DNA from 4 places in the Alcanivorax sp. genome. Region 4 is predicted to be linked to each of the others. Evidence: predicted binding sites of a transcription regulator. Region 4 holds the regulator's gene; each other region holds the start of a gene.
What was found. The regulator sigma-54, encoded in region 4, starts transcription at its own class of promoters, with help from an activator protein. The targets are predictions, from matches to a motif close to TGGCACNNNNNTTGCTNT.

Region 1 (7,119 bases), 1.5 Mb from region 4:
GATCTGGTGATGGATCGGGAGTTCGGGCCGATGATGCTGGAGCTGAATGCTCGCCCCGGGTTGAACATCCAGATCGCCATGGATGATGGCCTGCTGCGTCGCTGCCGTATTATCGAGGACCACCTGGACAGTCTCGGTAATACCCGGCGCCCGGCAGCGGAGCGCATCGCCTTCTCCAAAAAACATTTCGCCGTGGCCGGGCCGGTACCAGTCAGCGATCCTGCCCCCGCCGTTACTCCCTGACGCCCTGGCCGCGCTGTTCTCCCTCCCAGAGCAGCGTGATCAGCGGGTCGTCGGGATCTCCCTGCACACTGTAGAAACGGTAGTTGGCGCGCAAGCTGTTGCCGTCGTCGCGGATATCCAGGGTCACCAGGCCATGGCTGGCACGGGTGAAGCGCTGGTTGTCGCTTGGCTTGCCCAGATCATTGTTGATGCTGGCGGAGCCGGAGATCAGTTGCCGGGAGCCCTGGTATTCCCCCTCGTCGGACAGAATGTGGTCGTGGCCGCCCAGCAGCAGGTCGAGTTTGCCAATCAGCTTGCTGCGAAGGTGTAACTGCATCATTTCGCCGGCGTTGCCGTGGGAGCCGGAGCTGATCATGGGGTGGTGGGAAAAGACCAGGCTGAAACGGCATTGCCGGTGTTGTGCGGTCTCCATGGCCTGTGTCAGCCAGGAGCCCTGACGACGAAAGTAATACCATTTCTCGAACCAGGTGGTTTCCAGGCTGAAGGCACAGGCGTCCGGCCATTGCTCGAAATAGTAGTAGTGGGGGAGGTGGATCAGCGGGTGGCGCCGTGCCACCTCCAGCCAGGCTTCGGCATTCTGTTTCCAGTCGTGGTTGCCCAGAACCAGGTAGACCGGAATGCCGGCCTCTAAAGCAGGGTTGAGCGGGGCAAAAAAACGGCTTTCCAGCAGCGGATCGTCCGGACCGTTGATGCCGTCCGGGTAGACCAGATCGCCCAGATAACGCACCTGATCACAGTCCAGCAGCACCAGTGCCCGGCCCACGGCCAGGGAGGGCGCATTGCCCCAGCCGCCGTCGCCGATGATGCACAGGCGCTGCCCCGCCAGGGGTTCTCTGTGCATCAGCCATGGGCCGTGGGGGGTATGCCACCACCAGCCCAGGCAGGCGGCGGCAAGGAGCAGAATTAGCAATCGCAGTAGCAAGCGGAGTCGCATGGGGTCCCGTGAGGTGGTCCGGAGCTCCGAGTCTGGCCCGCTGATATGACCCCCAGGTGACAGTCGGGGCTGCGTGAAGGGTGCGTCAGGAGGGCGTGATTGCTATACTTCGCCGCCCATTTTTTAAGCGCCGATCAAGGCAGCAGGTTTTTTCACATGACGTCTTCTGTAACTGAGCCAACCCAACCGATCAAGCGTCGCGCTATCGCTCTGGTGTCCGGCGGACTGGACTCCATGCTGGCTGTGAAAGTGATGCAGGAGCAGGGCATCGAGGTGGAAGGCGTCAATTTCTTCACCGGTTTCTGTGTGGAAGGCCATACCCATGCCATCCGCAAGAAGGACAAGGACAAGGAAAAGCGCAACAACGCCCTGTGGGTGGCCGAGCAGCTGGGCATCAAGATGCACATCATTGATATCTCCGAGGAGTACAAGGATGTGGTGCTCAACCCCAAGCATGGCTACGGTGCGAATCTGAACCCCTGCCTGGACTGCAAGATTTTCATGGTTAACCAGGCCACCCTGATGATCAACAAGGCCCGGGAGCTCGCCGGTGATCGTGGCTTCGACTTTATCGTTACCGGTGAAGTAATCGGCCAGCGGCCCAAGAGCCAGCGCAAGGAAACCATGCCGATCATCAGCCAGGAGTCCGGCGCCGATGATCGTCTGCTGCGTCCTCTGTGTGCCAGGAACCTGCCGCCCACCCTGCCGGAACGCGAGGGCTGGGTGAATCGCGATGAGCTGTATGATTTTTCTGGCCGTAACCGCAAGCCACAGATGGCCCTGGCCAAGGAGTTCGGGCTGGATGATTTTGCCCAGCCCGCTGGCGGTTGCTGCTTTCTCACCGATGAATCCTACTCCAACAAGCTGGCAGATCTGTGGAAGGCCCGTAACGAGCGCCGCTACGAGCTGGATGACATCATGCTGTTGAAAGTGGGCCGCCATCTGCGTCCCCAGCCCCACTACAAGCTGATCATCAGCCGTGAGGAAGGGGAAAACCGTTTTCTGGAAGGCTACCGTTACCAGTTCACCAGCATTACCACCGTGAGTTGCCCGGGGCCTTTGGCGTTGGTGGATGGTAATTTCCAGAGCGATGAGGAGCTGCAGCAAGCCGCGGCTATTGTTGCCCGCTATTCCAAGGGCCGCTCCCTGGACGAGGTGACCCTGGAAGTGCGCAGCCCGGATGGTGTGGCCCGTCAGGTCACCGTGGAACCGGTTCGCCCTGATGCGGTGCCGTTGGCATGGAATGTGGGGTAAAGGCAGCTATGAGCTGTTAGCTGCTAGGAAAACAAAAAAGTGCTGTTGGGGTTGTGCTTCGTTTGGGGTGCGGCACCATCTTTAGAAGCTAGAAGCTAGAAGCTAGAAGCCAAGGATCCCTGATGACCGAAGCTCTTCACGAACTGGATGTACGCCGGATGCTGTGTCCCATGCCGGTGATCAAGACCCAGAACAAGGTGCGCACCCTTTCCGCCGGCGATTGCCTGCGGGTGGTATGCACCGATCCCGGCGCGCTGAATGATATCCCTGCCTGGTGCCGGATCAACGGTCACGAGGTGCTGGAAACCGGTGAGGCGGGCAACGAGGTGTTTGTGGTCCTGCGGGTGGGTGAAGATAATGGCGCACTCTTTTAGTGCGCACCATTGGTGCATTGCACCACTTTAATGCATCATAAGGATGCATTCTCTCGCCCAATTCTGTGTTTACGCGTCAAATGCGCTAAAAAAGGGCTGGCATGGAACTTGCCTCCCTATTGGCAAAGCAGGCCTGGTGGCCGAGAATACCGGCTCTCTGTTCTGCCCTGATGCGGGGCGGGGCGATTGAGCCAGAGACAAACCCGCTGTTCCTTAGGAGGACGCACGACAATGTCTGAAAAGACCCTCAAGCTGATTAAAGAAAATGATGTGAAATGGGTGGACCTGCGCTTCACCGATAGCCGTGGTAAGGAGCAGCATGTAACCCTCCCCGTGGGCGAAATCGACGAAGATTTCTTCCAGGACGGCAAAATGTTCGACGGTTCTTCCATCGCCGGCTGGAAAGGCATCAACGAGTCCGACATGGTGATGATGCCTGACGACGCGTCTGCCGTGCTGGACCCGTTCACTGATGTGGCTACCGTTAACCTGCGTTGCGATATCCTCGAGCCGTCCACCATGCAGGGTTACGAGCGTGATCCGCGCTCCGTGGCTCGTCGCGCCGAGGAATATCTGAAGTCCACCGGTATCGCCGACACCGCGCTGTTTGGTCCCGAGCCGGAATTCTTCGTATTTGATTCCGTGCAGTGGAAATCCGACATGCAGGGTTCCATGTACAACATTCACTCCGAAGAAGCGGCGTGGGTGTCCCACGAAGACTTCGAAGGTGGCAACATCGGTCACCGTCCGGGCGTGAAAGGTGGCTACTTCCCGGTTCCGCCGGTAGACAGCCTGCACGACCTGCGTGGTGCCATGTGTTCCGCCATGGAGCAAATGGGCCTGAACATCGAAGTGCATCACCATGAAGTGGGTACTGCTGGCCAGTGTGAAATCGGCGTTGGCGCCAACACCCTGACCGCCAAGGCTGACGAAGTACAGATCCTCAAGTACTGCGTGCACAACGTGGCTCACGCCTACGGCAAAACCGCCACCTTCATGCCCAAGCCGCTGATCGGTGATAACGGTTCCGGCATGCACGTTCACGTGTCCCTGGGTAAAGATGGCAAGAACCTGTTCGCTGGCGACGGCTATGCGGGTCTGTCCGACGAAGCCCTGTACTTCATCGGCGGTATCATCAAGCACGCCCGTGCCCTGAACGCCTTCACCAACGGTTCCACCAACTCTTACAAGCGTCTGGTGCCCGGTTTCGAAGCTCCGGTAATGCTGGCTTACTCTGCCCGTAACCGCTCTGCTTCCATCCGTATTCCGTTCGTGAGCAGCGCCAAAGCTCGTCGTATCGAAGCACGCTTCCCTGATCCGTCTGCCAACCCCTACCTGTGCTTCGCGGCACTGCTGATGGCTGGCCTGGACGGCATCAAGAACAAGCTGCACCCTGGTGATGCCATGGACAAGGATCTCTACGATCTGCCGGCAGAAGAAGCCAAGGATATCCCGACTGTGGCGCATACCCTGACCATGGCGCTGGATTGCCTGGAAGAAGACATGGACTTCCTGACCGAAGGCGATGTGTTCTCCAAGGATATGCTGCAGGGCTACATCGATCTGAAGCGTGGTGAGATCGAGCGTCTCAACATGACTCCGCATCCGGTCGAGTTCGATATGTACTACTCCTGCTAATTCCCTTTTGGGAAGTTGCAGAAAGAGGGCCCCCGCCAGTCGGGGGCTTTTTTTTGTCTGTGCTATTCTGAAGTAACCGCCATTTTGTGCATTTGGCACTTTCCTGCGCCCGGTGGTCGGGTGAGAATCAGGGAAGGTCTATGGGAGGCGATAATGACGAAAACAGGAATGCTGCTGGCCAGTTTGCTTGTCTGTTCTGGCGGACTTCACGCAGAGACAGGCGTCGATGCTGAAGAGGAGAAGGCAAACGGCTCCGCGAAAATATATCGATCTGTCGATAAGAATGGCAACGTGATTTTCAGTGATCAGCCCCCGGGGGATGGTGGTGCCTCTGAAGAGGTGCACCTGCGTACCCCCAATGCTGTGCCTATGGAGCAGGTCAAATTGCCGCGGGTTGACCCGCAGCCCGCGGAAAAAGAACAGTTTCAGGGGTATGTTTCTCTGGTGATCACCAGCCCTGAGCCGGAAAGTACCATTCGTAATCCGCAGGAGCCGGTGCCGGTGGTCGCGGATCTGAAGCCATCCCTTCAGGATGGGGATCGTCTGGTTCTGTTCGATAACGGGGAGGCGCAGGCTGGTATGGAGCTGAATACCGTGATTCGGGGCACTCACTCCCTGGTGGTGAAGGTGGTGGGCCCGGATGATGAGGTATTGATCAGCTCGGAGCCGGTGCAGGTCTATGTGCATCGCAGCACGGTGCAGAATTTCCAGAACCGTCCGGGTAATGGTAATGGGGGTAACAGGGCCCCGAATACCATCGGTGATCCTGCGAGACGTGGTAACTCCGCCGGGACGGGGGAAACGGCGTCATCGGGCAAGCCCGCGGGTGCGGGCGACCAGGCGGGCCGGGGGAAGCCGGCTCGCCCCGCCCAGCAGCGCCCTGTTCTGACTCCTCGATAATGCACCATTAGGGTGCATCCTTTCCCTGAATCCCGCTACACTCATCATCATGGGTCTGCATTCTCCGCTGTGACGACCTGAAGCCGTGCATCTACGGCGTCAGCAGAGGTGGCCTGATAATTGCTTATGCCCTGTTATGGGCCAACAGTTGATGGGTGGTGTCACCTTGCACAAACGTTTACTCGATCACCTGCGCACTGCAGTGGTCATGCTTGATCACAATCTGCAGGTCCGCTATCTGAATCCAGCGGCAGAGATGCTGCTGGCGACCAGTGTCAGCCGTGCAATGGGGCAGCCGCTTCCCGACTATTTTTTTGATGACGAGGAAGCCCGTGATGCCCTGCGCCAGTGCATCCAGGATGAGCACCCGTTTACACGTCGGGAGGCCCGTCTGGCGGTAGCCCCGGGTTATGAAATAACCGTGGATTATTCGGTCAGCCCGATCAACGAACCCGGCCAGACGCTGAGTCTTTTGATGGAAATGCAGCCGCTGGATCGACTGTTACGTATCACCCGGGAAGAGGCGCTGATCCATGCCCATCAGGCAACCCGGGCGCTGGTGCGCGGGGTGGCACACGAGATCAAGAACCCGCTGGGGGGTATCCGGGGGGCGGCACAGTTGCTTGAACGAGCGTTGCCAGATCCGGATCTGACCGAATACACCAAGGTCATTATTGATGAGGCGGACCGGCTTCGCACAGTGGCGGATCGCATGTTGGGTCCGCGAAAACCGCCGGAATTCAAGGCGGTAAATGTCCACGAGTGCCTGGAGCATGTTCGTCAATTGCTGCTGGCGGAACATCCTCAGGGGGTGGCGATCTGGCGGGATTACGATATTAGTCTGCCGGATGTGATCGCCGACCGGGATCAGATGATACAGGTGTTGCTCAATATTATTCGCAACGCTACCCAGGCCTTGCTGGAGTCACATACCGAGGATGCCCGCATCATCATGCGCACCCGGGTATTGCGCCAGTTCACCATTGGCTCCCAGCGTCACCGTCTGGTGCTGAGGGTGGATATTATCGACAACGGCCCGGGCATTGCAGCGGATGTGCAGGAGACCCTGTTCTATCCCATGGTCAGTGGCCGGGCCAGTGGTACCGGGCTGGGATTGTCCATTGCCCAGTCCATTATCAGTCAGCATCAGGGGTTGATCGAGTGCGAGAGCACACCGGGCAAGACCGTTTTCAGTATTTTGCTGCCAATGGAGCAGCCGGAAGTAACGGAGAGTGAACAGCCATGAGTGCCTACGCAGCCGTGAGCAACGTTAACAGTGAAACACCAGAGAGAGGCCGGTCATGAGCGTAACTGTATGGGTAGTCGACGATGACCGTTCCATTCGCTGGGTGCTGGAGAAGGCATTGGGCCAGGAAGGCTATGCGGTGACCTGTTTCGAGGATGGCGATGAGGCCCTCAATACCCTGGAAGAGGGGGGGCAGGAGCCTGAAGTGCTGATCAGTGATGTGCGTATGCCGGGCACCGATGGGCTGCGCATGCTGAAGATTCTGCAGCGCAAGAACCCGGACTTGCCAGTGATCATCATGACGGCTCACTCGGACCTGGATTCGGCGGTGGCATCCTATCAGGGCGGGGCTTTTGAATATTTGCCCAAGCCGTTTGATGTGGATGAGGCGGTGGCACTGGTGCGCCGTGCCATCAAGCATCGGGAAGAATCCCGTGGTGAGCAACCTGAGGCGGTGGAGGAAGAAACGACCGAAATTATCGGTGAGGCGCCGGCCATGCAAGAGGTGTTTCGTGCTATCGGGCGGCTCA
Region 2 (7,119 bases), 1.2 Mb from region 4:
CCGGCAGATGGCCGCGCAGAAATGTGAGGAAGAGCTGCAACGGTTGGAAGCCGATCAGGACTGGGCCAGCCGCGTGCGCGCCCGGCTGATGCAGGCGGAGGGCATGCTGCCCAGCCTGGAACAGCTGGCCAGCAATTTCCACGTTACCTCGCGCACCCTGCGCCGTTATCTCAATGCTTTGGGCGTGAGCTACCGGTCCCTGCTGGAAGAGGTGCGCATGACCAAGGCCATGGCCTACCTGCAGGCCAATATCACTGTGCAGCAGGTGGCCTCGAAACTGGGCTACGCCGATCCCAGTAATTTCGCCCGTGCTTTCCGTAAATGGACCGGCCACCCGCCCAGTCACTTCCAGCCGTAATCCTGCGACTCTCGACGAAGCCGCTGTAGCAGCAGCGCCCGAGTCGCGAACCAGGGGGAAGCTACAAGCCTCAAGCTACAACACGAGCGAGACCTTCATTATCTGAAACGCCGTGCCCGCGAACTGAAAGTGAGGTGGTGCGCGGGCACGGCCCTGGACTTATCCCAAGACATTGATTCGTGTTGTAGCTTGTAGCTTGTAGCTTGCCTTGCGGCTTGTATCCTCCGGGCTCGCATCTTGTCTTTCCCTGTAGCAATCCCTTTCTCATGACGATAGTGTTCCTGTCCGCGTCAGCCAAAAACAACACCCCATGAGCAACAGCGAACCGGTCCTTCTGGTCAGCCGGCACAACCAACCCCGTGGCAGTTGTCAGCGTGGGCGCATGCAGCGTCAGCGCCTGATCCATCGTGCGTCCTACGTGGTGGTGCGTGATCTGGCCGGGCAGGTATGTGTACAACAACGTGCCGCCGACAAACATTTTTACCCGGGCAGTTGGGATCTGGCTGCCGGTGGTGTGATGCGACCCAATGAAACCGTGGGCGAAAACCTGTCGCGGGAATTGTTCGAGGAAGTGGGTGTGCGACGGCAGTTTTCCCGCTGGCAGTGGTTCTTTTTCTCCAATCCCCATCACCGGGTGTGGGGTGCGCTGGCGTCCGTGGTGGTTTGCCCGGATGCGGTGTCGTTGAGCGATGAAGTGGTCGCCATTGAATGGTTGCCGGTCCGGGACGCGCTGCTATTGCCAGATGCCACTCCTGATACCCGCCACGCACTTTCCTTGCTGTTGTCATCCTCCTTCTGAGCGTTTTCGTCCTTGTGGCCGACAGGTAGGCTGGGTAGCTTCTCTCCCAGATGCAGAAAAGGGTGAGGAAGTTATGTCCCAGCGATTCAGTGTGACCGGAAAGCGTATTTTGATCACCGGTGCGTCCAGTGGCTTTGGTGCCCACTTTGCCATTGCCCTGGCCGAAGAAGGGGCCGACGTGGTGCTGGCGGCCCGCCGGGTGGACAAACTGGAAGCCACCGCCGAGGCGGTACGGGAACTGGGCCGTGAGGCCACCGTGGTGCCCATGGACGTGAGTGACTACAGCAGTGTGGAGGCCGCCTTTGCCGATATGCCGGCGGTGGATGTGGTGGTCAACAATGCGGGTGTGTCCCATGAAGGCCCCACCGACGAACTCAGCGAGGAAGACTGGGATGCGGTGGTAGATACCAACCTGAAGGGTGTCTGGGCCGTCTCCAAGTTCGCTATCCAGCAATGGAAGCGTGACGGGCGTCCGGGCAGCCTGATCAATATTGCCTCCATTCTCGGCCTGCGTGTGGGTGGCCGGGTGGCGCCCTATACTGCCTCCAAGGCGGCGGTGGTGCAGCTCACCAAATCCCTGGCGCTGGACTTTGCCCGCTACCACATCCGCTGCAATGCCATCTGCCCCGGCTACGTGGAAACCGATATCAACCGGGATTTCTTCAACAGCCCGCTGGCGGAAAAAATGCTCAAGCGCATTCCCTATCGACGCCTGGGGCAGATTGACGAACTGGTCGGTCCCCTGTTGCTGCTGGCGTCCGATGCGTCGTCCTACATGACCGGTTCGGTGATCGCAGTGGACGGCGGTCATCTCTGCAACACTCTCTAACTGAATTCACCGAGGACAGATCATGGATTTTTCCCTGAGCCCGGAGCTGGAAAGCCTGCGCCGCAAAGTGGCGGCGTTTGTGGAAGCGGAAATCATGCCGCTGGAAAACGACAAGGCCAATTACGACGACCATGAAAACTTCAAGGAAAGCGTGGTCGACGCCCTGCGAGAAAAAGCCAAAGAGGCTGGCCTGTGGGGCTTCCAGTTACCGAAAGCGCGCGGCGGCCTGGATGTGGGCGTGGCCGGTATGGCGGTGCTCTATGAAGAAGCCGCTCGCAGTCCGTTCGGCCCGGTGGTATTCAACTGTGCGCCGCCGGATGACGGCACCATGATCCTGCTCAACAAGATCCTCAACGACGAGCAGAAAGAACGCTGGTTACAGCCCATGATCGACGGCAAGGTGCGTTCCGCCTTTGCCATGACTGAGCCCGATGGTGGCTGTGGCTCCGACCCGTCTCTGACCTATACCTCCGCCACCAGGGACGGTGACAACTGGATCATCAAGGGCCGGAAGTGGTTCATCACCGGGGCAGAAGGTGCGCAAACGTTTATTCTGATCGCCAAGACCAGTGACGACCCGCGCAAGGGGCTCACTGCCTTCCTGTTTGATGCGGACCAGCCTGGCTGGGAATTGGTGCGCCGTATCCCGATCATGGGGCCGGAAGAGCACGGTGGTCACTGCGAACTGAAGTTCGATGGCCTGGTGATTCCCGATCAGAACCGTCTGTTGGAAGTGGGCGATGGCCTGAAAGTCACCCAGATTCGTCTCGGCACCGCCCGCCTGACGCACTGCATGCGCTGGCTGGGCCTGGCCAAGCGTTGTATGGAAGAAGCGGCCGACTATGTGGAAAACCGCATGAGCTTCGGTACTACTCTCGCCGAGCACGAAGGCGTGCAGTGGATGTTGGGTGACGTGGCCAAGGACATCGAAGTGGGGCGTCTGCTCACCATGCAGGCCGCCTGGAAACTGGACCAGGGGGACTTTGCCAAAAAGGAAATTTCCATGGCCAAGATCCACGTGGCCGACACCCTGCATAAGGCCGCCGATACCGCGATCCAGCTGTGCGGTGCCCGTGGCTATTCCAAGGACACCCTGCTGGAGTGGATCTACCGCTACGCCCGCCAGGCGCGCCTGGTGGACGGCGCCAGCGAAGTACACAAGATGGTGCTGTCACGGTTCTACCTGAAAGAGAAACGCGATTTCTTCCAGTGGGGTTAACCCCGTCCCTGCCGCCGCGTGCCGTCCTTCGGGCGAGGCGGCAGGGCACACCCTGTTAACGGCTGAAAGCCGCCAGGAAATGCATTGGCAGGCAACCCTTTTCCTGGTTGTGCCGCTGATGTGACCCCGCCTTCGGGCGTGTAACCGGGCTGCCCGGACGCCGCGCCTGCCCCTGCCGATCATATCGATGCCCCGCAGTTTTCCTGCTGTTCTCTACGGTCAATTCTGGCTGCAAGATAATGTCAATCTTCCAGTGCTTGTTTTTTCATAACTGTGATAATCTGCAAAAAATTGATGTGACTCAGGTCGCGAATTTCTTCGGACCAGGTGACAGTCAGAACGGTCGGCCGCGAATCGGCCCCTGTCTGGCAATGGGCCGGGGCGAGTCAGGAACAATAAAAAAAGAAAAGCGCAGTTCTACGGGGGTAGTCGCGCGGTTGTCATTTTAACGGGTTGTGGGGAAATGCATCATGCTGGATCAATACACTAGGCATCTCTATATGGAGAAATGCCTCAAGAGCGCGATTATCATCGTGCCACTGTCTTTGCTGGCTGCGCTGGTGGCGATACTGATCGCTGGCTGACTGGCAGCGCGGTGGCGGCAGCAAATCCGGGTTGGGTTATTGGGTATCCGCTACCGTTTGCCGGTAGCTCAGGGCTTCGCGTAGATGGTCCCGGTCGACGGTGTCTGTCCCGGCCAGGTCGGCGATAGTCCGTGCCACCCGGGCGCTGCGGTGCAGGGCGCGGGCGGACAATCCCATGCGGGTCATGACGTTGGCCAGCCAGTCCCGGTGGTGGCGTAGCAGCGGGTCCAGATCATCGCTGCCCAGTTCCCGGTTCAGCCGTCGCTGGCGTTGCCATTGCCGTTGCCAGGCCTGGCGGACCCGGGCGCGGACCGTGTCACTGGTTTCCCCCTGCCGATCACCGAGCAATTCCCGGGCTTCCACCGCGGGCACGTCCAGGTGCAGGTCAATGCGGTCCAGCAAGGGGCCCGACAGCTTGTTCTGATAGCGTTTGGCCTTGTCGCAACGATAGCCGCATCCCTTTTCCGGGTCGCCCAGATACCCGCAGGGGCAGGGGTTCATGGCGGCGATCAGTTGAAAGCGGGCCGGAAAGGTCAGCTGCTGGACGGCACGGGCAATACTCACCTCTCCGGTTTCCAGCGGTTCGCGTAATACCTCCAGCACCCGTCGGTCGAATTCCGGCAACTCATCAAGAAACAGGATGCCGTGGTGAGCCAGGGAAATTTCTCCCGGGCGCGGATGGCTGCCGCCGCCCACCAGGGCGGTGGCCGAAGCCGTGTGGTGGGGCGCCCGGTAGGGGCGTTGATGAAACAGGCGGGCCGGGCGGGGTTGCTTCAGGGAATGAATGGCCGCTACTTCCAGTGCCTGTTTCGGGTGCAATGGCGGCACCAGACCCGGCAGTCGTGAGGCGAGCATGCTTTTACCGGCGCCGGGAGGGCCGCTGAGCAACAGGGAATGGCCGCCAGCGGCGGCAATCTCCAATATCCGCTTGGCAGCGGCCTGGCCGCGGATTTCGGAGAGGCAGCCGCCCTCATAAGTGGTGGTTTCCGGTGCCGGGTGATCGTGGAATGGCAAAGGAGACTGGCCCACCAAATGGGCTGCCACCTGGGCAAGTTGGTCACCGGCCACGGTGTGGGCACCTGCCAGGGCAGCTTCATCCGCGTTGTCGCGGGGAACGATCAGGGTGCGGCCAGTGGGCTGGCAGGCCAGGGCGCAGGGCAGCATGCCGGGCACCGGGCTCAGGGCGCCATTTAATGCCAACTCACCGATAAATTCGTATTGGTTGCTGTCCAGCTTTCCGAGCTGGCCACTGGCCAGCAAGATGCCCAGGGCAATGGGCAGATCAAACCGACCACCATCCTTGGGCAGATCTGCCGGAGCCAGGCTCACGGTGATGCGCCGCTGGGGAAACTCAAAGCCGCTGTTGACCAGTGCCGAACGTACCCGGTCACGGCTTTCCCGCACCGCGGTGTCACCCATGCCGACAATGGTAAAGGCGGGGAGTCCCGGCGCCAGATGGGTTTCCACCCGCACCTCACGCGCCTGGATGCCCACTGGCGAGCGGCTGTACAGCAATGCGTGTGTCACGTTGCCTCGCAGAATTCAGGGTGTGCGAGGCAGTGTACGGGGAGGGGGGCGAGGTACGTGTGCGAGGTTGGCAGCGGCAGATGTAGGAAATCGGACTTTCGTAGGCGTCATGCGAGCATGGCGCCTACGGAAAAATACCGGGCGTCAGGCGTCCGTGGTTTTCTCCAGCTCCGCCACCTGCTTCTCCAGCGCTTCCAGCTTTTCCCGGGTGCGCATTAACACCTGCTGCTGAATATCGAACTCCTCCCGGGTAATCAGATCCAGGCGGCTGACGGCTTCTGCCAGCACGCTGCGCACATTGCGCTCCACTTCGTTGCGCAGGCCGCCCAGATCGGTGGGCAGGCGACCGCTGATGTCGGCCATCAGGCGGTCGATAAAGGGTTGATCAGGCATCTCGAATCTCCATCGGGGACAAGGGGCACTGGTGGGCCCGGGCCGCCGGGAATGCGGTCTTTGGCGGCGGTCCTTGTATTGGTGGGCGGATGGTAGCACGGTGTCCGGGGGCGCGGCACCGGCGGTGCAGGGCAGAGGCGTTGCACCAAGTTGGAACCCGCCCCAAGGTGGTGCGCTATAATGGCGCGCCGAGCCCGTTTCCTGAATCGGGATCGGGGTATAACCCACTGAAAATGCATGATTTTCTAAAACTGGCATGGGTCGTGCACTTGTTGGGTCAGAGCGTTCGAGCATACTGTGGATCGGGAACCATAACGGGGCTCGAAGTGAAACGGACGACACCGGACGCGGTGAAAGCTGAGGAGAATGAAATGAAACTGGTTACTGCCGTAATTAAGCCGTTCAAATTGGATGACGTGCGTGAAGCACTCTCCGAGATCGGCGTGCAAGGCATCACCGTTACCGAGGTGAAAGGCTTTGGACGCCAGAAAGGTCACACCGAGCTGTACCGGGGTGCCGAGTACGTGGTGGATTTTCTGCCCAAGGTAAAAATCGAGGTGGCCATCGCCGAGTCCTCTCTGGATCAGGTGATTGAAGCCATCGCGAAAGCTGCCAATACCGGCAAGATTGGTGACGGCAAGATCTTTGTCACCTCCCTGGAGCAAGCCATTCGTATCCGTACCGGCGAGACCGGTGAGGACGCGATTTAAGTTTTACCGTGTTGTAAATCGACCCATGCCAGGGTTTAGAGAACACGCTTCCATTTTCGGAGGGTTGCATTGTGGAAAATCAAATTTTTGAACTTCAGTACGCCATGGACACCTTTTACTTTCTGGTGTGTGGCGCATTGGTAATGTGGATGGCTGCCGGTTTTGCCATGCTGGAAGCCGGTCTGGTGCGTGCCAAAAACACCACCGAAATCCTGACCAAAAACGTGGCGCTGTTTGCCATTAGCTGCATCATGTACCTGGTGTGTGGTTACGCCATCATGTACGGCGGCGGCATCTTCCTGGACGGTATCGAAGCCTTCGATCTGGCCGGTGTGCTGAGTGCCTCTGCGGAGAACGGTTTCGACGGTGATTCCGTATATTCCGGCGCGTCTGACTTCTTCTTCCAGGTGGTGTTCGTGGCGACAGCCATGTCCATTGTCTCCGGTGCGGTTGCCGAGCGCATGAAGCTGTGGGCCTTCCTGGCTTTCGCAGTGGTCATGACCGGTGTGATCTACCCGCTGGAAGGCTCCTGGACCTGGGGTGGTGCCGACGTATTCGGTCTGTACAACCTGGGCGACCTGGGCTTCTCTGACTTCGCCGGTTCCGGCATCGTGCACATGGCCGGTGCGGCTGCTGCCCTGGCAGGTGTACTGCTGCTGGGTGCCCGTAAAGGCAAGTACGGCCCGAACGGTGAAGTGCA
Region 3 (7,119 bases), 2.0 Mb from region 4:
TTACTACGATTTTTCCGACAGTGACGTGACCACCTCCGGCTTCTTTGTGACCGACGGTGGCGAGCTTGAGGATGATCATGCCACGGTGGTTCGTCTCAGTGCGGATCTGGTTTTTTAAGGGGGAATGACCATGAAAAAAATAATGTTCTCATTGCTCCTGATGCTGGCGTCCGCCGCCCAGGCAGAACCGGTAGTGGTGGTGTCCGCCAGCAGCAGTCTTGATGCACTCACCCAGGATGAAGTGCGACAGATCTTCAATGGGCAAACCCGTCGGGTCTCCGGTATCTCGGTGAAGCCGCTGGATTTGCCGTCTCGGGGCAGTGCCCGGGATGACTTTTACCAGCAGGTGCTGGGCAAGAGTGCCGAGCAGATGAAAAGCTACTGGGCGCGGATGATCTTTACCGGCCGTGGCATGCCACCCCGGGAGGTCTCCAGTGACCAGGAGATGATCATGCTGGTGGGCAGTAATCGAAACTTTGTCGGTTATCTGGATGCATCACGGGTGACCCCGGACCTGAAAGTGGTCTATCGACCCTGATTCTGTTGTTCACAAACCCCTTGCCCGCCTCCTCGGCGGGTTTTTTTTGAGCGTAAACTTCCGCGGTTTTGCAAAACGTAGGGTGCCACTGAGCCTGGGGCGAACTGCACCATCTTTCCTACCTGTGTTTGAGACTTCGCCTCTACTGGGTTTTGCCAACACCCCATAGACTGCGTCAATGCGCCATTTACTGATCATCTACTTGTTTCTTGTTCCTTTGGTCCTGCCGGCGGATTGCCGAAACCTGGCTCCGGCTCAAGGTGTGCCCGCCCCACAAGCGGATGAATGGACCCTGGCGACGCTGAATCTATGGCGGCTTCGCGATACCCGTAAAGACAGCCGTCTGGATGAGCCGCTTTCTTCTGCTGTGCTGAACAGGCGAATACAGGCGCTGGCAGATTTCATCGCCGGGCCTTTGCAGGCGCCCCATATGCTGGCGGTACAGGAAGTGGAGAATCGCGAGCTGCTGGAAAAGTTGACAGCCCGCCTGGCCCGTAAGGGCCACCACTACCGCGTGGTACTAAAAGAGGGCAATGATCCTTCCGGTATGGATGTGGGACTGCTCTATCGGCCGCCGGTGCGGATTGCGTCAGTGAGTCGTCTGTTTGCGGAGCAGGGCTTTCACGGTCACACACTGTTTTCCCGTCCACCCCTGCGCGTGACGCTGCAAGATCCCCGGCAATGGCAGTTGGTGATTGTGCACCTGCGTAGTGCGCGGGGTCTGCACAAGCCACAGGTCCATGAGAAACGACAGAGTCAGGCTGCTCTGCTGGCTAACTGGGTGGGCGAGCAGGACGGGCCGCTGGTAATGGCCGGGGACTTCAATACCACCTGGGATGCCGGCCGTTTTTCTGCCAGCTACGAACGTTTCGCTGAATCCGGGTTATTCAATCTGTGGCAGCGTCTGCCGGAGCCGGAACGCTACAGCTTTCGTCACCGCTGTCGACCACAGGCGCTGGACCATATCTGGGTGTCAGCGGATTTGAAAATGTCCGTCAGCAGAGTAGCGGCAAGCCGCGGCAATGCGGGCCGTTATGACAGCCTCTATGGCAGCCAGGGGGTGGCGCCGGTATCGGATCATGATGCGCTGGTAGTGTACTTTTCTGCAAAGAAATAACGACAGGTTGGCGTGTTGCGTGGAGCGAGGGGGATGTTGCGTGGAAGGTAAAAAGACGCCGCGGGGTTGCTTGCGTGTTTGCGAGGACCAGGGAGAGCCCCGCGGCGTTAAACAGTGGGCGGCGTAAGCCGCCCGTTTTCTTGGTGCTTAAAGCGCGAACTCGTAAGAAACGCTCATGACCAGATCGTCGTCGTAGGTATTGTCTTCTTCCTGATCCACGATCTTGGACAGGGTGAAGGTGAACTGATCGGTAACGGCGTAGCCCAGATCCACGTGAGTGTAGTCGCTGTCATCCGCTTCAAAGTCGTAGAAGCCTACGGTGGCGGAGTACTTGTCGTAGCCGTAACCCACAGCGAAGTAGTCGCTTTCGTAATCTTCGTCGCCGCCCTTACCTGAGTTGCCTACACCGATGAAGGCGTCAGCGCTCAGGCCGGCAAAGCCTACACCCAGGTGTACTTCCTGGAAGTCAGCGCCAGATGCAGGATTGTCACCTGCGGTGCCGCCAGCGGTGTAGTTATAGTCGATGTAGCTGATGTCGTAGCTCAGACCTTCGATCTCGCCACCAAAACCGGCGTACAGGTCGTACTCGGTGTCGTCAGTTTCAGAAGATGCCCAGGCACCAGCGTAGAGGCCGGAAGTGTGGGAGTAGTCAACGCTACCGTATACCGCAGCACCGTCGGTCAGCTGCTGACCACGCCACAAGTACTGGCTGGAAGCACCCAGGGTACCGCTGACTTCTGCTGCAGCGATGGCCGGAGCCAGGCTGGCAGCCACGATGGAAGCGGCCAAAACGGTTTTCTTCAGACCAAATACGTTTTTCATGTGCAACCCTCTTAACAAGTCTAATTTGTTCAAGTGTGCGTTGGTGACGCACCGCCTGTTCGGCTCACATGAGTTATAGCAGAGAATGTGCCAACTATTTTTTATCTTTTAAAAACAGAGGTTTGTATTTTTGGGCGAGGAATATTGAGGAATTGTTAAAGTGGAAGGCGAGGATGCGGTGCGCAAACTTGGTGCTGCGCACCGCATTGGTGCGTTAATTATGGGCACTGCCAGTCAACCAGCACGGCATCCACACTGGAACCGTCTGCATCCGTCAGGGACAAGCCGCATTGCCCTTTCTCGTGAACAAAGTGTGCCCGGTAGTCGCTACCGGCTTGTGGGTCGAATTGCAGCGCGACCTTGCAGCGATCCCGTGTGTTGTCGGCATTACGGCGGTTATAGGTGACGCCGATCCGGGTTGCCGGGGTAGCCGGGATGGCGGTGGTGACTTCCGGGCTTTTTTTCATGGTTTCCAGTAGATCATTCAGGGCGTCGCCACCGAAGGGCGTTTGTGAAATAGCGTATTCGGTGGACTTGAATCCTTTGCCGGGTACGCAAACCACCGGCTGGGCGGCGGTGTTGTTGCTGGTAAAGGTGACCTGGGCAGTCTCCTCGCCCTCTGGCGGCTGGTAGTTCAGGTGCTGGCAGCCGGCCAGCAAGGCAAGGGGGGCAAGAAACAGGGCTTTCATGGTGTGTCCTTATCGAAGCGTTTGGCAAAGTGTAAGTCAGCCGGGCGGCGGACCCAATGGGCTTTTCTGTTGCAAGGTCGGGGCCATGAATGGATGGCTGGCTCACAGATATATTGAAAAGCGCTTGCAGGCAAGCTCCTACAAAAGGTCAGCGGTTAGTCGGCGTCCCCAAACCAGTGGGCAATCGCCTGCCGGGTCAGTTCTGGTTTTTCCCGGGTAGTGGGTAGCCAGTTGCCGGCGTTGGCGGTCATGGCAGTGAGGAATTCGAACAGGGGAAGGTGCTGGCGCAGTACCCGATGATGGCGATGGCCGATCACCGGGTTGAAGTATCCGAAGAAATCCAACATCTGTCGGGGGTTCTTGCGCACCCACAGCCAGGAGCCCATTTCCAGGGTAAAGGGCAGGAAGGTGTGTTGCGGTGCCCGATCCTGGGCATCGTCGTAGAGGTAATCCCACAGGTCGCCGTGGGTGGTGTAGTTCACCGACTGCGGCTCGATCAGGTAGGGGTGATGGTGAGGGTAGGTGTCCTCGAAATGCTGCTTGATCCGGAATACCTCGCCGATATGGGGAATGGGGCGATGGCTGCGGGCGTAGCAGCACCAGATGCGGTCGCGTCGGCCAAAGCCGCTGTGGCAGTCCAGGCTTATGGAGAACGGCGCCGGCATCAGTTTTTCCCGCACTACACGAACCACTGCCTGGGCTTCCGGCTCCATGGGGGCGCCACTTTTGCCCCGATACCAGGGCAGATGTCGGCTGATGCGGTGGCCGCCCACCAGGAACGGCACTCGGCCCATGGCATCAATAGGAGCGTTACGCATCAGGTCCACCCCATTGGGGTTGCTGCGGGTACGCTTCCAGATACCGCCCGGGTTGATCATGGGCATGAATACCAGCCGCACCTGCTCCAGCCGCCGGTGGAGCTGATCGTCCCACTGCAAACGATGAATGAGACTGTGCAGCCAGGACATCAGCACCTGACTGCCGATTCGCTCCACGCCATGGACTCCGCCAAAAAAACCGATAACCGGCACGCCAGGAGAGGTGCTGCCCATTTCGATCACCCGCACCGGCAATGACAGCTCTCCCATGGGCACTTCATGGACCGTGGACACACGCAGGTGACGTTCACCATGACGAATCAGTGCATCCAGATGCAGAAGTTCGGGCAGATGGCGTTGCAGCAGGTAAAGCTTGTCTTCCATAGGCGGGGGCGGGGACAGGCAAAGAGGAGGTGACCCTAACGTACGGGTGTGACGGGGAGATGACGGATGGCCCAGCTACCAGGTAAAACCAATCTGTTCTTGACGACGCCGTGCCGGATTACACGCTCATTAGCTAGAAGCTAGAAGCTAGAAGCTAGAAGCTAGAAGCTTCACCAAACCGTGACCCCGCTGTCAGCGAACTGTCACGGCGGGTTCCTAGTGTGGCTCCAGGATAGTCCTGCAACGGATAAGAGCCTGTGGCTGTGCCCATGACAATGCCTCTTGATTCTGCTTGCTCACTGCGAACCGGGGATCTGCTGTTGTTTTCCGGCCGTGGTTTTACCAGTGAGGTGATCCGGGTCTTTACCCGCAGCCCCTGGAGTCATATCGGCATGGTGGTGCACCTGCCCGGCAATCCCGACCCTCTGGTTCTCGAATCCACCACCCTCAGTGAATCGTCAGATGTGACCCTGGGGTGTCCGGTGGCCGGTGTGGCGCTGGTGCCGCTGGTGGACAAGCTGCGAGATTACCCAGGCACTGTGGCGTTGCGTCGGCGGCATGGCCCGCCGTTGAGCGACCGGCAGCAGCAACTGCTGGCGCGAATGGTGAAACGCCTGCTCCATCGCCCCTACAAGAACTATGTGCTGTGCAATGCGCTGGACGTGCTCACCGGTTTTACCCGCAAGCCGGATCAGCGTGGCTGGTTCTGTTCAGAGCTGGTGGCTGAGTTGTATCGGCGGCTGGGTTGGCTGCCCCGCCAGACCCGTGCCAGCACCCTGGTGCCGGGGCACTTCGGTTCCCGCCATATGCGCCTGCAACACGGCAAGCTGGGCGCAGTGGAATTTCTCAAGAGCGGGCCGCAAGCAACAGCCATCCGTGCCCGGGTCAGTGTTACAGCCAGCGGCGAACTCGCTGTCGATAGGCCTGCCATTGCTCTCCGAACTGCTGGGCGTGAAACGTCTCTTCCGCGGCAATCACATGCTGCTGGATAACCCAGACAACCGGTACCAGCATGATCAGCATGCCTGGGCTGTGCTGGTTCAGTGCCATGGCCAGGTACAGGGCAGTAAAGCCCAGGTAGATGGGGTTGCGGCTCAGCCGGAACACGCCCTGGGTAAGCAGCTTGCTGGCCGGGCGATGGGGAACCAGGGTGGTGCGTGCCAGGCGTAACTGGATGGCCGCAGCCAGAACCAGGGCGGTGCCGATCACGGCCAGGGCCAGTATCACCCAGCGGTCGCCGGGAAACGCCGGGGCGGGCAGGGTAAGGGCCTGATCGATGCCATAGCCCATCAGCAGGCCACCAAGGTACAGGGCCGGTGGCGGCATCATCACTTGCGGGTGCTCAAGGGGCATGGCGATAACCTGTATTCAGACAATGGAGAAAACCAAATCAGTGCGAATTCTAAACCCTATGCCAACCGTCCGCCCGTCTGACGGAAAACTTTACGAGGTTTGCTATTGATCATTTTGAAAAAGCTGGGTTATGGTAATTCCATTCCCGCCATTGCGGGAGTGATCGCGATCAAAAGCTGTTACAGCTGCTGCAACTGAACCGCCAAAAGGCTTAAACCAACGGCGGCAGGCGCAGGCGTCACTCTCGCTTTCTCAGACTAAGAGCCAGATCTGACGTCTCAGCCAAATGCTGCCCACGATGCAACCGTCACAGGGGATACGCATGGAAGAGCGCGCGGCCAGACTTCACACCCTCTCCATCAACCACGCAAGCGCCAACCAGAACGATTCAACCCTCGAACAAGAACAGCAAAAAACCTACGTCATCGATACCAATGTGTTGATCCACGACCCGAATTCGTTACTCAATTTCGAGGAACATCGGGTGGTGATCCCCATGACGGTGCTGGAGGAACTGGACAAGCTGAAGAGCGGCAGCAAATCCCATACGGCGGCGGATTGTCGTGCGGCCATTCGCCAGATCGACCGGGTGCTGGGTAGCGCCACGCCGGCGCAGGTGGAAGCGGGTATCCCCATTCCCCGAGGGCCGGAGACGGTCACCCAGGGCACGCTGACGGTGTTGATGTCGACGTCCGGCGAGCTGAATGCCCCCTTGCCCAATGACCTGAACGACAATCGCATCATCAATGATGTGGTGGCCATGCAGTCCAGGCAGCCGGAGCGTCGTTTCATTCTGGTCACCAAGGATATCAACATGCGCCTCAAGGCGCGGGCCTGCGGCATCGAATCGGAGGATTATCACAACGATCAGCTGGTCACGGACATCAAGCAGCTGACCCGAGGCTATTTCGAAGTGCCCGGTTCCTTCTGGGATCAGGTGACCCAGGTGGAAACCGAGCAGGTGGGGGCTGATACCCTGCACCATCTGTCCCACGGCTTGCTGGTCAGCGAAATTCTGGGTGAAGAGGTTTATCCCAACCAGTACATCATCGATGACCAGGGCTTCGTCGGGCGGGTGCTGGATGTGGACAACGGCGTGGTGACCTTGCGTCACTACAAGGCCGACAGTCTGCTCGATCAGGAAGTCTGGGGGCTGCGCCCGAAGAACCTGCAGCAGGCCATGGCGCTGCAACTGTTAATGGACCCGGATGTGCATCTGGTGACGCTCACCGGCGCGGCCGGTTCCGGCAAGACCATCCTGGCACTGGCCGCCGCAATCGAAATGACGGTGGAACAGAAGCGCTACAACAAGATCATTGCCACCCGCTCCACACCGCCTCTGGCGGAAGAGCATGGCTTCCTGCCCGGCACCGAAGAGGAAAAAATGGACCCTTGGCT
Region 4 (7,119 bases):
AGTGACCATGGTGATCGTGTTGGTGGCCGCCTTGCCACTGCTGCTGGGTTGGCTGTTCGTGATGCCGATTCTGGCCGGGGCCTACTACGTGTCTTTCCGGCAGATTTTTGTGGAATAAATCCCGCTGGAAAGCATGACCAAAAAAGGCGCCATTGATTGGCGCCTTTTTTGTGGGCGAATGAAAAATCAGACCAGCAGATGCGCGTAGAGCACGGTGGCCAGACCCAGGAAGGCAAAGAAACCCACGATATCGGTGATGGTGGTGAGCACCACAGAGCCTGCCAGGGCCGGGTCGATGCCCATCTTTTTCATGATCATGGGCAGCATGGCCCCGGCACAGGCCGCCATGATCAGGTTGATGATCATGGCGGCGGCGATGACCATGCCGATGCTGGGGTCGTCGAACCACAAGGCGGCGGTGATGCCGATGACCGTGGCCCACAACAGGCCGTTCAGTGCCCCCACGGACAATTCCTTGACCAGCAGGTAGCGGGTGTTACTGGACTGGATCTGCCCCAGGGCCATGGCACGAATCACCAGGGTCAGGGTCTGGCTGCCGGCGATGCCGCCCATGCTGGCAACGATGGGCATGAGGATGGCCAGCGCCACCACTTTTTCCAGGGTGGCCTCGAACAGGCCAATTACTGCTGAGGCGGCCAGGGCGGTGAGCAGGTTGATACCCAGCCACACGGCCCGGCGGCGGGCTGTCTGCCAAACGGAGCCGAAGGTATCCTCGTCTTCATCCAGGCCTGCCATGCTCATCAACGAGTGGTCCGCTTCCTCGATGATCACGTCTACCACGTCATCAATGGTAATCCGGCCGACCAGCATGCCGTCTTCATCCACCACCGGGGCGGTTACCAGATCCTGGCGTTCGAAGATCTTGGCCACTTCGTGGGCGGGCAGGGTGGCAGGAATGGACTCGGTATCAGTGATCATGGCTTCCCGCACTGTGGTGCCGGGATCGCTGATCAGTACCTTGGTCAAGGGGAGCAGCCCGATGAACTGGTTGCGGCGATTGACCACCGCCAGGTTATCGGTGGTGCGAGGGATTTCGCCTCGCCGGCGCAGATAGCGCTGCACCACTTCGAAGGTGATTTCCGGACGGATGGTAATCACATCCGTGTTCATCAGGCCCCCGGCGGTGTCCTCCGGGTAGCTCATCACCTGTTCCAGCCGGTCACGATTCTGTTCGTCCAGGCTGGCCATGACCTGGCTGGTGACGTGGTCCGGCAATTCCTGCAACAGGTCAGCCAGGTCATCCGTATCCAGCTCTTCCACCAGCGAGACCAGCTCGTCAGTGCTCAGGTTGCGCAGCAATTCAACCCGGACTTCCTCGCCCAGATACTGGAGAACTTCGCTTTCCTGATCCTTGCTCAGCAGCTGCCAGAGAATTTCCCGTTCCCGGGGAGGGAAGGATTCCAGCAAATGCGCCGCCTCAGCACCGGGCAGATTATTGAACAGCTGACGGACCTGAGTATAGGTGCCGCTGGACAAGGCGCGGTTGATGACTTTGTGGTGTTGCTGGCTACGGCTGGTTTCGGCGGGCATCGAAAAATCAGTTAACAGTTAACAGTGAATAGTTAACAGCGAAAACAATGTGTGCTGCTGCTCGGGCCTGGATAAGCCCACAGTAACAGCCCTTCGAGGCATGTGGTACTTGATTTTTTAGCTGTTCACTATTCACTGTTAACGATTAACGGCTTTTTACTCTTCTTCATCAAAGCGGCGGGCGAACAGATCGGTGAGTTCTTCCATGGCGGCGGTTTCATCGTTGCCGTCGACCTGAAAGGTGACGCTGGTGCCCTTGGCGGCGCCAAGCATCAGCAGCCCCATGATGCTTTTGGCATCGATGGGTTTGCCGTTATGAATGACGTGAATGCGGCTTTCATAGCGTGAAGCCACGCTGACCACCTTGGCGGCAGCACGGGCATGCAGGCCAAGCTTGTTGATGATATCCAGTTGTTTTTCGATCATTGCGTGGCTTAATCCAGTTCGCGGTGGCGGACCTGCAGGGTGGTGCCCTCATCGCGTAACCGTTTTGCCAGTTGCTCGGTAATGAATACCGAACGATGGCGGCCACCGGTGCAGCCAATGGCCACAGTCACATAACTGCGATCGCTGTCGGCAAAGGCCGGAAGCCAACGCTGAACAAAGCGATGAATGTCATCGAGCATGTCGTGGCTGGCCTGATGCTGCTGGAGAAAATCGATGATGGCGTCATCGCGGCCGGTAAAGGGCCGCAGGTCGGCCCGCCAGTGGGGGTTGGGCAGTACCCGCACGTCAAACACCAGATCGGCATCGTTGGGCAGGCCGTTCTTGAAGCCGAAGGATTCCAGTTGCAGGGACAGGGCGGCGCTGCGATTGGCTACCCGCTCGCGCATCAGGTTGCGCAGGCTGTGAACATCATAGTTGCTGGTATCGATCACCAGGTCGGCACGCAGGCGAATATTGGACAGCAATTCCCGCTCGTGCTGGATGGCTGCCTCCACGGAGCCTTGCTGAGCGCCCAGGGGGTGACGCCGCCGGGTGGCACTGAAGCGCTTCAGCAGAGTGTTGTCGTCCGCATCCAGATAAATAATTTCGGTTTTTACCTGCTGCAGGTGAAGCGCATCCAGGATGGCGTCAAAGGCCAACAACTGGGTCGGCAGGTTGCGGGCATCAATGCCTACCGCCGCTCGCTCTATGGGGAGCTCACCCTGGTCAAGTTGTTCCGCTAGTGTTGGGAGCATGCCCACCGGCAAGTTGTCGACGCAGTAGTAGCTCTGGTCTTCCATGGCTTGTAGCGCGGTGGTTTTTCCCGAGCCGGATCGACCGCTGATAATGGTGAGTTTCATGGTCGTACCGCTTGCACGCTATTGGCGGCACGTTGGCACGTCACATCGATAAACGAGAGGGTATCGTGGGTGTGTCGGGCGGTGATGCCTGAAGGTGTGTTGCGTTGCTTCATGATGCCAGTCGCAGCTCCGCTTCGGATTCCACGGCAGTGTGATAAAGGTGGTGGTCGTCCTTGCTCAGTCGCAGCTCGGCACGGTAGTCGTCGTCGTTGAACAGGGACGCCAAGTGGCTGAGCGTTTTCAGGTGCTGTTCCGGGTTTTCCTGGGGAACCAGCAGCACAAACACCAGATCCACCGGGCGACCGTCAACGGCGTCAAAATCGATGGGGGTCGACAGTTTCAGCAGCAGCCCGATGGGTTGCTGGCAGTGACCAAGACGACAGTGAGGTATAGCGATGCCTTCACCGATGCCCGTGGAGCCCAGCTTTTCCCGGGCTACCAGGGCATCGAAGACCTCCTGTTCGTTGAGGCTGTCGCAGCCGGCCGCGGCCAGCTGCGCAACCTGGTCCAGCAGCTGTTTCTTGCTGCTGGCCTGCACCTCGCTATGGGTGCGTGCTTCGGTGAGTAGTTCGCGAACTCGCATAATTGTCGCTTTGGGGTCAGTGGCCGTGTTTGTGGCTGACGGCCTTTTCCTTGTGTTTGAGGATCTGACGGTCAAGCTTGTCCGTCAGCTTGTCGATGGCAGCGTACATGTCCACTGCTTCAGCGGTGGCGAAGACGTCGGCCCCGGAGATATGGATGGTGGATTCCGCCTTGTGGGTCTTGGGTTCCGGGGAAAGAATCACCTGGACACTGGTAATCTGATCAAAATGCCGTTCAAGACGGGAGAATTTGTCTCCTACGTAGGCTCGCAAAGCGTCGGTAATTTCCAGGTGATGACCGCTGATATTAATTTGCATGGCTGGCTCCTTTACCTGCTCGTTGGGCCGTCCCGGCGCCTACACCAAACGCTTGCGGGCGCTGGATGACGGTATTCTCATCGCCTCACGATACTTGGCGACTGTCCGGCGCGCCACGTTGATCCCCTGCTCGTTCAACAAGCTGGCAAGCTTGTTGTCGCTGAGCGGTTTGCGGGGGTTCTCGGCAGCGACCAGCTTCTTAATAATGGCACGAATAGCGGTGGAGGAACACTCACCGCCGCCGTCTGTTCCCACGTGGCTGGAGAAGAAATACTTAAGCTCAAAGACGCCGCGGGGTGTCATCATATATTTCTGGTTGGTGACCCGACTGATGGTCGATTCGTGCATCTCGACGGCATCGGCAATGTCGGCCAGAACCAGGGGTTTCATGGCTTCTTCCCCATAGTCGAAGAAGTCCTGCTGGACTTCAACAATGCGGGTGGCCACCTTCAGCAGGGTGTCGTGGCGGCTTTGCAGGCTCTTGATGAACCACTTGGCTTCCTGCACGCAGTTGCGCAGGTACTGGCCATCCTCGCCCCCGGCCTTGCGGGCCATGGAGGCGTACTGCTGCTGCAGGTTGACCTTGGGCAGTACCTCCTCGTTCAGGCTTACCTGCCAGTGGCCCTGATGCTGGCGCACAATCACGTCCGGTACCGCATAATCCACCTGGCTCTCACCGATCTGTTCGCCAGGGGCAGGGTCCAGGGTGCGCAACAGGGAGAGGGCGTCGAGCAGGTTCTCCTCGCTGATCTGCAGCACCCGGCGCAGGGCCGCATAATCGTGTTTTTCCAGCAGCTCCAGATGCTCCAGAAGGGCCAGGGCATAGTCCAGGAAGGGAGTGTCTGTGGGTAACTGACGCAGCTGAACACGCAGGCAATCGGCCAGATCCAGGCTGGCCACCCCTACGGGATCGAATTGCTGCAGGCGATGCTGGACGGCCAGTACTTCGTCGGCTTCCAGCTCGTCACCTTCGGTGAGCAGGTCATCCTGGGCGTTCATCATCGCCACGATGTCGTCCACGGTAACGGTCAGATAGCCGCGATCGTCCAGGGATTCGATAATGGTCATGGCGATGATGCGGTCCACATCGCTCATGGGGGTCAGATTCAGTTGCCAGAGCAGATGGTCCTGCAGGTTGCCGGCCACGCTATGTCGCTGCTGCCAGTCGTCGGCATCGTCGGGTAGGGCGGCGGAGGCGCTTCTGGTCTGGCCGGAATAGACATCGTCCCATTCCGTTTCGATGCCGGGTTCGCCGTCCACGAACTCTTCCAGGGCATCGTCCCGCTCGGTATCCAGCTCCTGGTCGTCCTGACGTTCTTCGTCAATGTCAGGCAGGGATTCGTCACCGAAATCGTCGGCCAGCTCCAGCAAAGGGTTGCTTTCCACGGCCTGCTGTATCTCCTGGCGGAGGTCCAGCGTGGACAGCTGCAAAAGGCGAATGGCCTGCTGCAGCTGAGGAGTCATGGTCAGCTGCTGGCCGATTTGTAGTTGTAGGCTTGGCTTCATACTGCTCAGGCTGGTCGGTCCCCAAAACCTGAGAATAGCAGTCTATCTGTAAGACAAGCAATATTTGTGCCAAGGGTTGTTGTGTGCTAGGAGGAGGGAGTTAACAGTGAACAGTTAATAGTTAACAGCGCGCGATCTTAGGCGTGGCGCCGTTTGGGTGCAGGCAGCCGCGTCTAGGGCTTGTGCGCGGCTGCGGGGCTTGAAAGACAGAAAGTCTGCCTCGCGAACTGTTCACTATTAACTATTCACTGCCTTTTACAGCCTGAAGTCCGCCCCCAGATACACATCCCGTACCTGCTGGTTACCGAGAATGGTATCCGCATCGCCGGAGGCGATGATGTGGCCGGCGCTGACAATGTAGGCGGTGTCGCAGATATCCAGGGTTTCGCGCACGTTGTGGTCGGTAATCAGTACGCCGATGCCGCGTTCTTTCAGATGGCGGATAATGCCCTTGATGTCGTTCACGGAAATCGGATCCACCCCGGCGAAGGGCTCATCCAGCAGAATGAAATCCGGGTCGGTGGCCAGGCCACGGGCGATTTCCGCCCGGCGCCGCTCGCCGCCGGACAGGCTCATTCCCAGGGAATCGCGAATGTGGGTGATATGGAATTCCTTGAGCAGGCTTTCCATGCGCTCGTGACGTTCCGCCTTGCTCAGCTCCTTGCGGGTTTCCAGGATCGCCATGATGTTTTCTTCCACGGTCAGGCGGCGAAAGATGCTGGCTTCCTGGGGCAGATAGCCGATGCCGCGCTGGGCGCGGCCATGCATGGGCAGATGGGTGATGTCTGCCTCGTTGATATCGATTCGCCCTGCGTCCGCTTCCACCAGGCCCACGATCATGTAAAAGCAGGTGGTCTTGCCGGCGCCATTTGGACCGAGCAAACCGACGATCTGGCCGGCTTCCACGTCCAGGGAGACATCTTCGATAACCCGGCGGCCCTTATAGCTTTTTGCCAGGTGGTGGGCGCGTAAATGGCTCATTGGGTGTTTGGCTCCGCCTCGGGGGAGGGCTCTTCGGGCGCCTCGCCGTTTTCATTGTCGTCTGCGGGTGGGGCTTGCTCGGGTGTCTGGTTCTCGGCCGGGATCACCAGTCGCACCCGCTTGTCGCCTTCACTACTGGCGTCTACTCGCTTGGAGTCCAGACTGTATTCCACTTTGGCGCCTTCGAAGGTGTTGCCCAGGTGCTCAATATAGGCGTCTCCGGTGAGGACCAGGGTGCGTTTGCGGATGTCGTAGACCAGGTTGTTAGCGTGGGCCTGCAGGTCCTTGCCTTCTTCCATGCGCACCGGGGTGCCGGAGGCTTCCACGCGGGTCAGTTCGCCATTGCGGGTATACAGGCGCATTTCGTCGGCAAACAGTTTGCGTTTTCCCTGGACCAGTTCCACATTGCCCCGGTAAAGACCGCTGCCCGCGTCCTGTTCGAAGCGTCCGGAATCCGCGGTCACGGATACCGGCACCTGCGGGGCGGCCACGGCACTGATCGGCAAGGCAACAGCCAAGGCGATAAGGCTGGAGGCACTAAGAAGCCGGCGCATCAAACTCACTCTTTACTCCTTGCTCAAGGGTCAGAATGCCCTTGTCGAGATCGGCCTCCAGCGCGCCTGCGCGGGTTTTGCCGGATTCAAATTCCAGGTCCACACTGCCGGGAGAGCTGGCGATATTGGTGTCGCTACGAAAGCGCAACTCCTGGGTGTCCAGGGTGATTTTCTGTTGCTGGTTGCGGGCTTTTACGTCGCCGGAGAATACAATCAGATCGCCATTTTCCTGGACCAACCCTTGTTCACTAACGATGGTCCAGCTTCCCTTGTCGTTGGCCATTTCCAGCTCGGGCTGCTGCATTTCCGTGAGCGGGTTGTGGTCATACTGGGTCAGGGTCT

Region 1: a site for sigma-54 is predicted at 2,903-2,920, ahead of glnA (glutamate--ammonia ligase). Genes of this name have one in related genera too.
Region 2: a site for sigma-54 is predicted at 5,962-5,979, ahead of glnK (P-II family nitrogen regulator). Genes of this name have one in related genera too.
Region 3: a site for sigma-54 is predicted at 2,553-2,570, ahead of KZ772_RS07460 (TorF family putative porin). Genes of this name have one in related genera too.

What each region holds. Positions count from the first base shown of each region.
Region 1 is NZ_CP080267.1:2,079,642-2,086,760, reverse strand. It holds gene KZ772_RS09660 (alpha-L-glutamate ligase-like protein) at 1-243, shown strand, start outside; gene KZ772_RS09655 (metallophosphoesterase) at 233-1,177, opposite strand; gene KZ772_RS09650 (tRNA (5-methylaminomethyl-2-thiouridylate)-methyltransferase) at 1,334-2,431, shown strand; gene KZ772_RS09645 (sulfurtransferase TusA family protein) at 2,554-2,805, shown strand; gene glnA (glutamate--ammonia ligase) at 3,037-4,443, shown strand; gene KZ772_RS09635 (DUF4124 domain-containing protein) at 4,597-5,343, shown strand; gene glnL (nitrogen regulation protein NR(II)) at 5,480-6,589, shown strand; gene glnG (nitrogen regulation protein NR(I)) at 6,645-7,119, shown strand, end outside.
Region 2 is NZ_CP080267.1:2,379,834-2,386,952, reverse strand. It holds gene KZ772_RS11125 (AraC family transcriptional regulator) at 1-358, shown strand, start outside; gene KZ772_RS11120 (NUDIX domain-containing protein) at 669-1,157, shown strand; gene KZ772_RS11115 (SDR family oxidoreductase) at 1,231-1,986, shown strand; gene KZ772_RS11110 (acyl-CoA dehydrogenase family protein) at 2,009-3,205, shown strand; gene KZ772_RS11105 (YifB family Mg chelatase-like AAA ATPase) at 3,826-5,316, opposite strand; gene KZ772_RS11100 (accessory factor UbiK family protein) at 5,461-5,709, opposite strand; gene glnK (P-II family nitrogen regulator) at 6,081-6,419, shown strand; gene KZ772_RS11090 (ammonium transporter) at 6,491-7,119, shown strand, end outside.
Region 3 is NZ_CP080267.1:1,612,612-1,619,730, reverse strand. It holds gene KZ772_RS07475 (hypothetical protein) at 1-118, shown strand, start outside; gene KZ772_RS07470 (hypothetical protein) at 143-538, shown strand; gene KZ772_RS07465 (endonuclease/exonuclease/phosphatase family protein) at 717-1,655, shown strand; gene KZ772_RS07460 (TorF family putative porin) at 1,803-2,477, opposite strand; gene KZ772_RS07455 (hypothetical protein) at 2,696-3,166, opposite strand; gene KZ772_RS07450 (M14 family zinc carboxypeptidase) at 3,322-4,368, opposite strand; gene KZ772_RS07445 (YiiX/YebB-like N1pC/P60 family cysteine hydrolase) at 4,638-5,360, shown strand; gene KZ772_RS07440 (isoprenylcysteine carboxylmethyltransferase family protein) at 5,260-5,721, opposite strand; gene KZ772_RS07435 (PhoH family protein) at 6,044-7,119, shown strand, end outside.
Region 4 is NZ_CP080267.1:3,601,786-3,608,904, forward strand. It holds gene KZ772_RS16920 (BPSS1780 family membrane protein) at 1-118, shown strand, start outside; gene mgtE (magnesium transporter) at 187-1,551, opposite strand; gene KZ772_RS16930 (HPr family phosphocarrier protein) at 1,708-1,977, opposite strand; gene rapZ (RNase adapter RapZ) at 1,986-2,837, opposite strand; gene ptsN (PTS IIA-like nitrogen regulatory protein PtsN) at 2,947-3,420, opposite strand; gene raiA (ribosome-associated translation inhibitor RaiA) at 3,437-3,736, opposite strand; gene KZ772_RS16950 (RNA polymerase factor sigma-54) at 3,776-5,242, opposite strand; gene lptB (LPS export ABC transporter ATP-binding protein) at 5,498-6,223, opposite strand; gene lptA (lipopolysaccharide transport periplasmic protein LptA) at 6,220-6,777, opposite strand; gene lptC (LPS export ABC transporter periplasmic protein LptC) at 6,761-7,119, opposite strand, start outside.